DNA from 4 places in the Rossellomorea sp. y25 genome. Region 1 is predicted to be linked to each of the others. Evidence: riboswitches for the same ligand, from Rfam matches in the RefSeq annotation. Region 1 holds a riboswitch; each other region holds the start of a gene.
The links. A riboswitch is a leader RNA that binds a small molecule or an ion and turns the genes downstream of it on or off. The one in region 1 is predicted to bind cobalamin.
Positions count from the first base shown of each region.

Region 1 (3,136 bases):
GCTCCTGAAGGGAAAGAAAACATGTTTGTGTTAACACATGTGCCTCCATTAAAAGAGGGGGAAGATTGGGCACAATACAAAGAATCTTATCGCCTCAAAGTTCTGGATAAGCTTGAGAAAATGGGCGTAACCAATTTAAGGGATCATATAGAATACGAATATACCTTCACTCCAAACGACATTCAAACCCTTTATGGGGCGAATGGTGGATCGATCTATGGTACTGTCACAGACCGGAAGCTTAACGGCGGTTTCAAGATTCCGAACAAGAGCAGAGTGCTCTCTAATATGTATTTTGTTGGAGGTTCAACCCATCCGGGTGGAGGTGTGCCAATGGTCACGCTTTCTGGACAACTTACGGCGGAATTGATCTTAGATGAACAAGTGAAGGTAAACCGTTTTATAGGATAAAAAAAATATAAGGTGATGGTTTGCATGATTACCATCACCTTATATTTTCATTTTCATTCAGAACTATGATTATCCACCGTATCAGAATTATTCACTTTCGCCTCGTCTTCAGCTGGATAGGGATCAAAGAAGTTCACCAGTTTCCCTGGCCCTTCATATCCAACGACTTGCTCTTTATCTTCTTTAACGTGATCATTTTTCTTCATATAAAAACTCCTTTCTGCCAATTAGTTTGGCGAAAGGAGTTTTTTTCATTCTCGGGGAATGATACATTTTTTTAAAGCCCTTAAGCTTTTGGGTTATCCCAATGACTCTCAATAAATTCGTCACGACCGGATTTCGCCCGGTCTTGTTTATATTCATCGGGATTCTTTTTGTAGAACTTTTGATGATATTCTTCTGCCTGGTAGAAGGTTGAGGCAGGTAGGATCTTTGTGACGATTGGATTTTTGAATCGTCCACTTTCTTCTATTTCTTTCTTCGAGTTTTCTGCTAATTGTTTTTGATGATCATTGTGATAGAAAATAGCTGTGCGATACTGGTCACCGCGATCATGGAATTGTCCTCCGTCATCAGTCGGATCAATTTGCGGCCAGTATAGTTTTAATAATCTTTCATAGGGAAAGAGAGCAGGGTCGAAGGTAATTTGAACAGCTTCATAATGTCCGCTGTTACCGGCTTTGATATCCTGATAGGTAGGGTTTTCAAGATGGCCCCCTGAATAACCTGATACGACGTCAATAATACCCGGTAGTTCATCAAATGGTTTTACCATACACCAAAAACAACCCCCGGCAAAAGTAGCGAACTCTTTCTTTTCATTCATTGCGAAAACCTCCTATACATATGCCACTCTAAAGTAGTAAAGCAATAGCTTGAAAAAGATTCTATCATGAAAGGGAGGAAGCGACAATCAATTAGCATCAAAGCTTCTTTGCCTATATGGTTTACTATAAGTGGGCAATTGATAAATCACATAAGCCAAAGCTCTTTTCCTATTCTATAGCCCAGGCATCAACATGCATTATAGAGGTAGATTCAATCATTCTGCAAATTTCCACAAATTCATAAAAATCAATTCACTAACGATGATAACTTGTGTATAATTCATGTGAACGGAACAATTACATATGATACGAGATTAGGTGAAGCGGAAGTTTCGGTAGCAAACTTTTAGCTTCATAATAGGGAAGTTGGTGTAATTCCAACGCGGTCCCGCCACTGTAAATGGAAGTGCGCTGTATGAATGCCACTGTACTAATAGGTATGGGAAGGTGCAGCAAACATTGACCATGAGCCAGGAGACCTGCCTAATGTCTTTCGCACCAAATCTACGCGGATAGAAAGGTGTAATGTGCATGTTTGACGGTATGGAAGCCATTTTTGCATCTTACACAACATCTCTAGTCCCACTAGAGGTGTTTTTTTGTCTGACAATAAGTTCAATTCACAGGGGGAAAAAACATGAAACACTTCAAAATCATTTTCGCACTATTATTATCTTTAGGGATCCTCTCAGCATGCGGTGCTGATGGTGAAAATGTAGAAAAGGGAAAAGGAAATGGAGAAGTCACTAAGGGACAATCTGATTTCCCTTTGTCGGTAAGCGACGCTCTTAGTAATAAAGTTACGCTGGAAGAGCAACCTAAGCATATTGTTTCATTGATTCCAAGCAACACAGAAATCTTATTCGAGTTAGGGTTGAATAAGGAAATTGTGGGGGTTTCAGATTTTGATAATTATCCAAAAGAAGCGGCGGAGAAAGAAAAAATAGGTGGAATGGAATTTAACGTTGAGAAGATTATCAGTCTGAATCCGGATTTGGTTCTCGCTCATGAGTCCACTGCTGTTTCGGCAGAAGAGGGGTTAGAACAGCTTCGAGGTGCAGGGGTAAAGGTATATATCGTACGTGATGCCAATAACTTTGAGGAAGTATACACCACGATGGAAAACATCGGCACATTGGTTGGCAAGAAAGATGAAGCTGAATCCATCATTTCGGAGATGAAAGCTGATCTAGAATCCATTAAGGAAAAAGTCAGTGGTGTCTCCGAAAAGAAAAAAGTGTATATAGAGGTGTCACCTTCGCCTGACATATATTCTACAGGTAAAAATACATTCATCGATCAAATGCTATCACTTGTAAATGCCGAAAATGTGATGAGTGATCAAGAGGGATGGATCCAAGTAAACCAGGAAGCAGTCATCGCATCAAATCCAGACATCATCATTACAACATATGGTTACTACAGCGAAAATCCTAAAGAACAAGTGATGGGCCGGGAAGGATGGAAAGACGTGAGTGCTGTGAAAAATGAGGAAGTTCATGACGTACATTCTGACCTGGTCACACGTACTGGCCCAAGACTGGTTGAAGGAGTAGAGGAAATTGCAAAGTCGATCTATCCGGAGTTATTTACAGAATAAAATATGGATAACATACGGATTGGCAGTATCGTTTTTACTATTCGCTCTTCTTGCCGGTATATCGATTGGAACCATTCCGGTGCCGCCGAAGGACATTTTGTACATCGTCGGAGCTAAATGGTTAGGATACCATTTACCAGAAGAGATTGATCCGATGTTTACAAACATTGTCTTTTCAATTAGATTACCCAGAGTATTATTGGCACTTTTGGTTGGAAGCTCCTTAGCAATCGCAGGAGCTTCTTTTCAAGGACTTTTGCGCAACCCGCTGGCAGATCCGTATACATTGGGTGTGTCT
Region 1 covers NZ_CP145886.1:2,540,620-2,543,755, reverse strand. Annotated here, with positions in the region: gene crtI (phytoene desaturase family protein) at 1-411, shown strand, start outside; gene AAEM60_RS12720 (hypothetical protein) at 465-617, opposite strand; gene msrA (peptide-methionine (S)-S-oxide reductase MsrA) at 698-1,237, opposite strand; cobalamin riboswitch at 1,538-1,740, shown strand; gene AAEM60_RS12710 (ABC transporter substrate-binding protein) at 1,876-2,838, shown strand; gene AAEM60_RS12705 (iron ABC transporter permease) at 2,801-3,136, shown strand, end outside.

Region 2 (3,136 bases), 1.1 Mb from region 1:
AAAGACAATGATTCCTCTTGCAAATCATTGTCTTCCCCATCTCCCATTCAATCTTATTCAGAAAATAAATCCGGATACACCGTTTTTGCTGTTAGCTCAACGGCTTCTCCAATACGTGGTCCTGGTCTTGACATAATGTCTGAATCCAAGAAATAGACTTGGCCATTTTGCACTGCATTTACATCTTTCCAGCTTTCCCGGGACTTGATTTCGGCTGTCGGCTCTTCGACATAACCCACTGTCGTTAAAATCATATTAGGGTTCCGTTTAATGATTTCTTCTTCGCCTACTTTCACCCAGCCTTTTTGATCTACAAAAATATTCTCGACCCCTGCCGTTTCAAGTATTTCCTGCTGAAACGTTTCTGCTCCTGCTGTATAAATATCAGGGGAGGGACTGATTTCAAAATATACTTGTTCTTTTTCCTTTAGCGTGCTTACTTTTTCTTTCACATCTGAAATCTGTTGCTTGATGCCGTCTACCAATTCGTTCCCCTTGTTCTCTACTCCCATTACCGTTGCAATTTGTTCTATATCCCCATAAACATCTTCAAAGGTTTGGGCAGATTGAATGACGAATACGTTTAATCCCGCTTCCTCAAGCTGCTTCACTCCTGCATCATCTCCAGTGGTATAAGCAATGACAACTTCCGGCTTTAGTGCAATGACCTCTTCCGCATTGACTGTCATGGAATCCGACACTCTTTTAATCTCTTTCGCTTCCTCTGGATAGTTGTCGTATTCAGTTGCCCCGATTACCTTATCTCCTGCTCCTATGGCAAAGAGAATCTCTGTGTTACTCGGCTGTAAGGAAATAACGGTTTCCGGCACTTTCTCAAAGCTAATCTCTTCTCCCCTGTCATCGATGACAGAATAAGACTCATTATCAGACTTGACTTCCTTTGTGGATGTTACTTCTTCCCCATTGCTGCACCCTACGAAAACAACCAGGATGAATGATAATAGTAAACTATTTAACCATGACTTTTTCATATTTCATCTTCCCCGCTTCTCTATATTTTGTCTTTATACGATTTACTCACAAAAGGAATTTCTTCAATCCCTTCACATTTATTCACATACACGGCCATCACAAACAGGACATTTGCCAGTAAATGAGCGTATTTAAATAGAATATTTTCCACTTTCATCTCAGTACTGACTTTATGTAAGGCACGGACGGACTTTTTTGCTTCACTGCGACAGGTATGAAGCGTACATGCGGCTGTACAGCCTTGAGGAAGGACAAAGGTTTGGATACGCTCCTCGACTTCCGACACATAACGATCGTACATTTGGCTCAATTTATTCAAGTCGTCTTCCTTGATGGCTGTCATTCCCCGGACCGAACCATTGAGGTGGTACGCCATCTCAGCTAAATATAGTAAATCGTCCTGAACTTTCGGTAAGTGCTCCGTCATTGATGACGCGAGTCCAATTTTAGTCGACAGTGAATCGGTCCGGATCTCAAAATCCACGGTTGAAACAGACTCACGCATATAGGGATAACATAAATAGCGGAAATCCTTTGCCATATGTAAGTTCCTCCTTTCTGAATGATGTTTGTGAAGCACCTATCGTATCTTCCGGGAGGTTTAAATAAACACAAAAAAACCACCCAAGAATATTGGCCGGCAGTTGTCATCCATATGAAAAAAGAGATGCTAAAAAGCCGCACCATACCCTTAACTTCCGAAGAGCATAATACGATGGAAAAAAGGCAGGTATCCTGGCTCGTGCGTCAGCCTACTCTAAGAACCTTCCCATCTGAATGATCAAATAGTGGTTTTCTTCTTATTTCGTCAGCACTTACAGTTGCGGAAACAGCTTCGGATTCACACCGAATTCCCTTTATGCTAAAGATCAGCACCTAATTTCTGCGTGGGTTTATTCACTTAAGGAACATTATACCACTTTATCCATATGAAAGATGATGAAGTTTTGCATAAAAAAACAAACATGTTGACGTACAAGCTTGAATATCTTGTGAGTATGTGAAGAAATGATAAGGAGGAAAAACATGAAGCGATTGATTGTTTTGCTATTATGCGTATTTTTGTTAAGTGCATGCGGAGACAAAAAACCTGCATCCCATGAATTATGTGGATACGGGGATATGATGGTGGTGAACAAGAAGGAATATGTGAAGGTCCCTGTGGAGAAGAAGTTGGTTCTGGATGAAAAGCTTGGATCTATTAAAGAAAAGATTGATAGTCAATATCACCCCGAGAATGATTTCTCGGCAAATATACTAAAAAAAGGGACACCCATCTATAGCGTGAAAGATCACAGCAATTATCTAATCGCCCAGACAGAGGATAATCGTTATATTTTATATGAGGAAATCAACTAAAAAGGAGGGCTGTAAGCAGATGTTTACAGCCCTCCTTTATTTAGTTCGTGGAATTCAAGGAAATCAACCGATACAGGATCGTCGTTTTCTCATCCATCCACTCCATCTTTTCGATACTGCCGTAACCACTCGGGTCACTGTGTTTCGTTTTTCTTACCTCTATCGGAATATGCATAGGGTAAAGGCGATATCCGTCCTTTTGCAGTACGAACAGATTCTCTTCTTTCCTCACTTCTTTTCCTTTTGTCACGATCATCGTGTTTAACTCTAAGCCCATGCCCATTTCGCTTGACCTCAATCCTTTTTGTATTTAATCATACACCACTGTCTTTTGATTTTTCATCCAGGTGCATAGCATGGAGACGATTTGTTGGTTCTTTCGTGGAGGGAAGTAATGCGTAAACTCTTTAAAGTATTGGGATGACACAGATTTATTCAGCTCATTCAGTCGTTTTTCTAATCTATATGCATGCTCAACTGAAACGTTCTGATCCTTTTCACCATGAATGATCAAAACGGGAGCTTCCAGGTTTTCTAACTCATATAGGGGCGTACGCCATTCATATCTTTCCGGAAATTTATTGGGACTTCCCCCTATGACTCTTTTCATCATTCTCCTGAGATCCTTCCGTTCGTCATATGTTAAGAACATATCCGAAACGCCTCCCCATGTAACAACAGAGGTAACGTCCCTGCGCTCCACGCCTGTCAGTAACGCCATTACTCCTCCACGGGAAAAGCCAAACACATGAATCCGGTTATGGACCACCCTGTGATAGTGTTT
Region 2 covers NZ_CP145886.1:3,664,433-3,667,568, forward strand. Annotated here, with positions in the region: gene AAEM60_RS18430 (ABC transporter substrate-binding protein) at 54-992, opposite strand; gene AAEM60_RS18435 (hypothetical protein) at 1,013-1,534, opposite strand; cobalamin riboswitch at 1,701-1,888, opposite strand; gene AAEM60_RS18440 (hypothetical protein) at 2,020-2,352, shown strand; gene AAEM60_RS18445 (DUF2584 domain-containing protein) at 2,393-2,635, opposite strand; gene AAEM60_RS18450 (prolyl oligopeptidase family serine peptidase) at 2,663-3,136, opposite strand, start outside.
Region 2: another riboswitch for cobalamin. It lies ahead of AAEM60_RS18435 (hypothetical protein); the one in region 1 lies ahead of AAEM60_RS12710 (ABC transporter substrate-binding protein).

Region 3 (3,136 bases), 1.3 Mb from region 1:
TTCGCTCTTGCCCGCTCTGTTTCTTCTTTGAAGGCTGCGTCTTTGATGTCCTTCTCTTTTTTCGATTGGGCAATGGTAATTTGACGCTTGTATTCTTCCTCTTTCGCTTCCTGATCGGTTTGGGCACGGTGAATACGGGTTTCACGCTCGGTGTTTGCTTCTGCAATTTCAGCTTGCTTGCGAACCTCGGCGATACGTGGACGACCAAGATTTTTTAAGTATCCATTTTCTTCGTCAGCATCTCTTATGTCCGTTAGCCCGAGTGACGTAATTTTGAAGCCCATAAGATCCAGCTGCTTCTGGGCAATTTCAGATACGTCAGCGTTAAACTTTTCACGGTTGCTGTTGATATCTTCAACCGTCATTTTAGAAAGAATCGCACGAAGATTACTTCCCAGTACCTCAATGATTTCATCTTCAATCTCTTTTTGGTCCTTACCTAGGAACTGCTCGGCATAGTTCGCAATTCCGTTTAATGTGTCTGCCACCTTCACCATGGCCACTGCGTCTGCAACGATTGGTACTCCGCCATTTGTGTAAACTCTCGGTGTCGATAATTTTAATTGGAAGGATGTAAGATTAACAGGTGTAGATGTTTGGAAACGTCTTAATCTGTACCCTCCACCCCTGATGATTTTCATGGAACGCCCTTCCTGGTCGGTGAAAATATTCGTTTCCTTTTCAGGATCCCCCAGTTTCGGTCCGGTAATGATCAGTGCCTGGTTGGATCTCGCTGTACGATAGCGGAACCTCATCCAGAAATAATACGCGATTCCTGCAATAGCTGCAATAACCAGAACAGGAATCAAGAACATGAAAAATCCGATAATACTTAATGATCCTAGCATTCTGACAACCCCTCTCAAACTTTTCTATAAATCAGTCGAGCAACTGATTCACTATTTTATAAAACTTCTAACTACAATATTATCTACGGAAGGGTTGTAGAAAAGTTTCAATATTTAGGTAAATTTTCTAATTTTAATACAATAATTCCTACCAAATAAAGACCTTACTTCTCATTCCTGTGATAAAATAAAAGCGTTCACAATTTAAACATTGCTCATTGGTGAAGATGATCAGGTCATCTTCTTAAAAGGGAAGTTGGTGAAAGTCCAACGCGGTCCCGCCACTGTAAAGCTGAGATTTCGTATGGATCCACTGTTTCGAATCGAAATGGGAAGGAATATGAAATTGTTGACGCTGAGCCAGGAGACCTGCCAATTGAGAAGAACACAGAGTTCCTACGGGAGATAGGAGGGTGTTGCGCTATATGAGCCAAATGAGGAATCACAGGATTCTGGACGTCCGCTTGAAGTAGCCGCATCTTCTTTTCAAAGGGAGATGCTTTTTTTTATTTCAGAAATTAAACTGGGAGATGAGAAAATGGAACAAGCTTATTCGGTAGAACGTTCACGAACCATACAAACAAAATTGGTACTGCCACCGGACACCAATCATATGCAAACGATTTTTGGAGGGAAAGTCCTTTCCTATATTGATGAAATTGCGGCACTATCAGCAATGAAGCACTCCAGCTCAGTCGTCGTCACGGCATCGATTGACTCCGTCGACTTTTTGTCGTCTGCAACGGTCGGTGATGCGTTAAGTCTGGAAGCCTACGTTACGTCTACAGGTCGAACATCCATGGAAGTATATGTAAAGGTCTACTCTACGAATCTTGTAACGAGTGTCAAAACCCTGACGACTGAATCATTCCTGACGATGGTCGCCGTTGATGAAAATGGTAAGCCCAAGCCGGTACCAAAAGTCATTCCAAAGACGGAAGAAGAATCGAGGCTTTTCAATACGGCTCCTTTGCGAAAAGAGCATAGAAAAAATCGTGCGCTTATTTTGTGAAAAGTCCCTGATTGCTAACTCTCCTAATAAACAAGAACACTCAGAGCTTCTCTAGGCTTTGAGTGTTTATAAGGGCTAGTCTATTGATCCTAATTGGAATGAAAACGGGGTTGGTTTTAGAGCGGGAAGTCATCCAGGATTCCTTCTTCTGGTGAAAGAAGTACAGGATCAACTCTAGGAAGAAAAGAGAAAAACAGTATAGAGATGCGATTTGGATGTTATTGCCTTCAGACCTCCGTCTTGTTCTAAACCTATAGAATACCGAGAAAATATTTCCTATAATGGATAATAAAATAGTTCATTTGGGGTGTAGTATGATCGAAGGTAAATTAATTAAATTTCATCGTGAAGATTCGGGTTTGACTCAAGAGCAGCTTGCACAGGGGATCTGCTCTACCACACATCTAAGTAAAATCGAAAGAGGGATCACAGAGTATTCCAGTGAAATTACTGATTTACTGGCAAGGAAGCTTGGAATCAATATGGAAGTCGAACGTTCTCGGTATCATTCGTTACAGGCTAAATTATCTGAATGGAATGATGCAATTATTATGATTCGAACCAATGACATCCATCAACTTAAAGGTGAAATCGAAAAGGAACCTTTAAGGTTTCTATCTGACTTCATCATTCAATACAACCTTTTCCTGGCAAGATATTATTTATTTTTGAACAAGCATGGAAAAGCCAAGGAAATCCTGGGCATGTTCGAAAACAAAAACTATCCTCTATCCCCTTTCGAACAAAATTTATTACTTCATGTCAAAGGGATCTACTATCATTCAACAAGACAATTTAACACTTGCATAAATGTATTGAAACAGATTGACGATGAATATCCGAACTCCGAATATTATTTTCATTTGGCATTAGCCTATCATTCCATTCATTCAAACACCTTTGCCTATTATTATGGGCAAAGAGCCTTGCATTTTTTCCAAAAAACATTGAATATCCTTAGGGTCATCGATTCTGAAACGTTAATTTTAATTCAATTGAATGCCAAAGAACCCTTTGATATGGAAGAAACCAAACAACAGTATGATAAGCTCCTCAGAGTCTGTGAATCCGTTAATTCCAAGGAAAGGGCACATAAAATCCATAACAATCTGGGATTCGAATATTTTAGGAGAAAACGATATTCTGAATCAAAAGATTCCTATGAAAAAGCATTAAAACTTATTAATGAAGACACGCCAGCGTCACATTATTTAGTCACACTCAGCGGATATATACTAGCTTGTCTGAAAGGGAATCTGCTTTCTTCCGAAGAACT
Region 3 covers NZ_CP145886.1:1,290,294-1,293,429, reverse strand. Annotated here, with positions in the region: gene AAEM60_RS06335 (flotillin family protein) at 1-848, opposite strand, end outside; cobalamin riboswitch at 1,051-1,240, shown strand; gene AAEM60_RS06330 (acyl-CoA thioesterase) at 1,387-1,860, shown strand; gene AAEM60_RS06325 (helix-turn-helix domain-containing protein) at 2,175-3,136, shown strand, end outside.
Region 3: another riboswitch for cobalamin. It lies ahead of AAEM60_RS06330 (acyl-CoA thioesterase); the one in region 1 lies ahead of AAEM60_RS12710 (ABC transporter substrate-binding protein).

Region 4 (3,136 bases), 1.1 Mb from region 1:
ATTCATACAACAAGGGAGTGGATCATTCGAAACTCCCCTGTCCCTGTTGGTACGGTACCGATCTATCAAGCACTAGAAAAAGTAAACGGAATTGCTGAGAATCTTACATGGGGTGTGTACAGGGATACATTGATCGAACAGGCGGAGCAGGGTGTTGACTATTTCACCATTCATGCAGGTGTTTTATTGAGGTATATTCATCTGACGGCTGATCGTACAACAGGCATTGTTTCCCGTGGAGGTTCAATCATGGCACAATGGTGTCTTGCCCATCATAAAGAGAACTTTCTTTATTCCCATTTTGAAGATATATGTAAGATTTTAAAAGCCTATGATATCTCCGTTTCCTTAGGAGATGGTTTAAGACCCGGATCAATTGCTGATGCGAATGATGAAGCACAGTTTGCCGAGCTTGAAACATTAGGCGAGCTAACCAAAATTGCTTGGAAGCATGATGTACAAGTCATGATTGAAGGCCCTGGTCATGTACCGATGCATATGATTAAAGAGAATGTGGATAAGCAAATGGAAATCTGTCATGAAGCTCCTTTTTATACCTTGGGGCCATTAACGACAGATATTGCACCGGGGTATGATCACATTACTTCCGCCATAGGGGCTGCCATGATCGGTTGGTTTGGGACAGCCATGCTGTGCTATGTAACACCGAAAGAGCATCTGGGATTACCGAATAAAGATGATGTGAGAGAAGGTGTCATTGCTTATAAAATCGCAGCACATGCAGCGGATTTGGCGAAAGGCCATCCAGGGGCACAAGTCAGAGATAATGCCGTTTCTAAGGCTCGATTTGAATTTAGATGGAATGACCAATTTAATTTATCCCTGGACCCGGAGCGTGCAAGGGAGTATCATGATGAAACACTTCCTGCAGAAGGGGCAAAAACGGCCCATTTTTGTTCAATGTGTGGCCCGAAATTTTGTTCAATGAGAATATCACATGACATAAGGGGAATGAAGGAGACTAGCATGAATGATGCTCATAAGGAAATAGAAAAAGGATTGAAAGAAAAATCGAAGGAGTTTGTGGAAAATGGATCAAACATCTATCGATAAACCTTCTTGTCATGTACTGAAATTGAAGAATGAGATCGTAAAGCTCAATCAGAGAGTCATCCAACTCGAAAAAGAAGTGAAGAGCATTCAGGAAAACTGCAGACATGTCTTTTATGAAACGGATGTAACAAGATCTTGTATCAAATGTCATTATGTAGAAAGTACCTATTATTAGAAACGTGTAAGGTATTAATTAAATTTCTTTTGACAGCTTATATGTACCGTGCTACGATTATTACAAATTTCGGAATAGTAAATGAATATATTTGTAACTCTTATTGAGAGTGGTGGAGGGACTGGCCCTGTGAAACCCGGCAACCATTCAACCGATGTGTTGAAAAGGTGCTAATTCCTGCAAAGCACTTTGCTTTGGAAAATAAGAGAGGATTCTCATAAACATGAAGCCCTCTCTTTCGCAAGAGAGGGCTTTTCGTTTTTATGAAAGAAAAATTAAATAGACAAATGCAATAGGTGCTGAGTCATGCTCAGCTAAAAGGGAAGACCGGTGAAAATCCGGCACGGTCCCGCCACTGTAATGGGGAGCGACTTATCATTCAACCACTATTTCTGTTGAAATGGGAAGGGATAAGAAGCTGTGAACCTAAGTCAGGAGACCTGCCTGTTGTATGCGCTTATGCTCTACGTGGATATAGAGAGGGGTGAGGAATACGTGTTGAGAATACAAGATTGTCTCAACTCAAGTTAGTGATGCGTATGAATCTCTCTTTCATTTGAAAGGGAGATTTTTTTGTTGATGACAACCATATCAAGTATAAGGAGTGAGGATTGAATGAGTAAGGTGATCAGTTCAAATTTAGGATATCCAAGAATCGGTGAAAAGCGTGAATGGAAAAAGACGCTGGAACAATTTTGGGCAGGGAAGATTGAAAAGGATTCCTTCTTAGAACAAATGGAGGAAATACGAGTCAACCATTTGAAGAAGCAACTGGATCAGGGAATTGATTTGATTCCGGTTGGAGATTTCAGCTCATATGATCATGTGCTTGATACAGCCGTCATGTTCGGCTTGGTTCCTAAGAGGTTTCATTATGGTGGGGGTAAGGTCTCTCTTGAAACGTATTTTGAAATGGCCAGAGGATCAAAGGACGCGGTGGCACTGGAAATGACAAAATGGTTTAACACCAACTATCACTATCTCGTCCCTGAACTTGATGGGATCGTTCCCCGGTTGGTGGAAAATCGTCCCCTCCATTTTTTTAGGGAGGCAAAAGAAAAACTGGGTATAGAAGGAAAACCGGTTATCTTAGGTCCGTTCACATTTGTGAAATTGTCCAAAGGGTATGATAACGGGGACTATAAAACCATCGTTGATCAATTTGTCCCTCTTTATGCTGAAGTATTGCGTGATTTACAGGAAGAGGGTGTAGAGTGGGTACAAATGGATGAACCGATCTTGTGCACATCCATCGGGGATGAAGAGATGGATCAATTTAAAGAAGTCTATCAAACACTTAAAGAATCCTGCCCCGGGTTAAAGATCATCCTCCAAACCTATTATGATAGTTTGGAAAGGTACCAGCGGGTGTTAGCACTCCCAGTGGACGGCATAGGGATAGATTTTATGCATGATCGTGGTAAGAATTTGGCGGCGCTGAAAAGATTTGGTTTTCCTAAAGATAAATTCCTGGCTGCCGGCATTCTTGATGGCAGGAATATTTGGAGAAGTAATCTTGCTGATACCCATTCGCTTCTATCGTTCATTGCAGGGTATGTTCCGAGTGATCGCTTGATCATACAACCATCATGCAGTTTACTTCATGTACCTGTAACCTTGCAGAATGAAGAAGCAATTGATACACCTCTCATTGACGCTCTATCATTTGCTGATGAGAAATTACATGAAATCACAATTTTAACGAAGGGGATTCGTGAGGGAGTCGAGACAATAGAAGATGAGATTGCTCAAAGTGTAACGGCGATTAAGAATTTAAACGAATCACCCCTGCGCAATAATAGGGAGGTGCAGGAAGAGGTTGAGGAATTGCAACCCGATAATGTAGGGAGAAAGGATCCTTTCCATATTCGTAAACTGGAACAGGCG
Region 4 covers NZ_CP145886.1:3,659,400-3,662,535, reverse strand. Annotated here, with positions in the region: gene thiC (phosphomethylpyrimidine synthase ThiC) at 1-1,074, shown strand, start outside; gene AAEM60_RS18415 (hypothetical protein) at 1,052-1,249, shown strand; SAM riboswitch class I at 1,347-1,457, shown strand; cobalamin riboswitch at 1,527-1,712, shown strand; gene metE (5-methyltetrahydropteroyltriglutamate--homocysteine S-methyltransferase) at 1,865-3,136, shown strand, end outside.
Region 4: another riboswitch for cobalamin. It lies ahead of metE (5-methyltetrahydropteroyltriglutamate--homocysteine S-methyltransferase); the one in region 1 lies ahead of AAEM60_RS12710 (ABC transporter substrate-binding protein).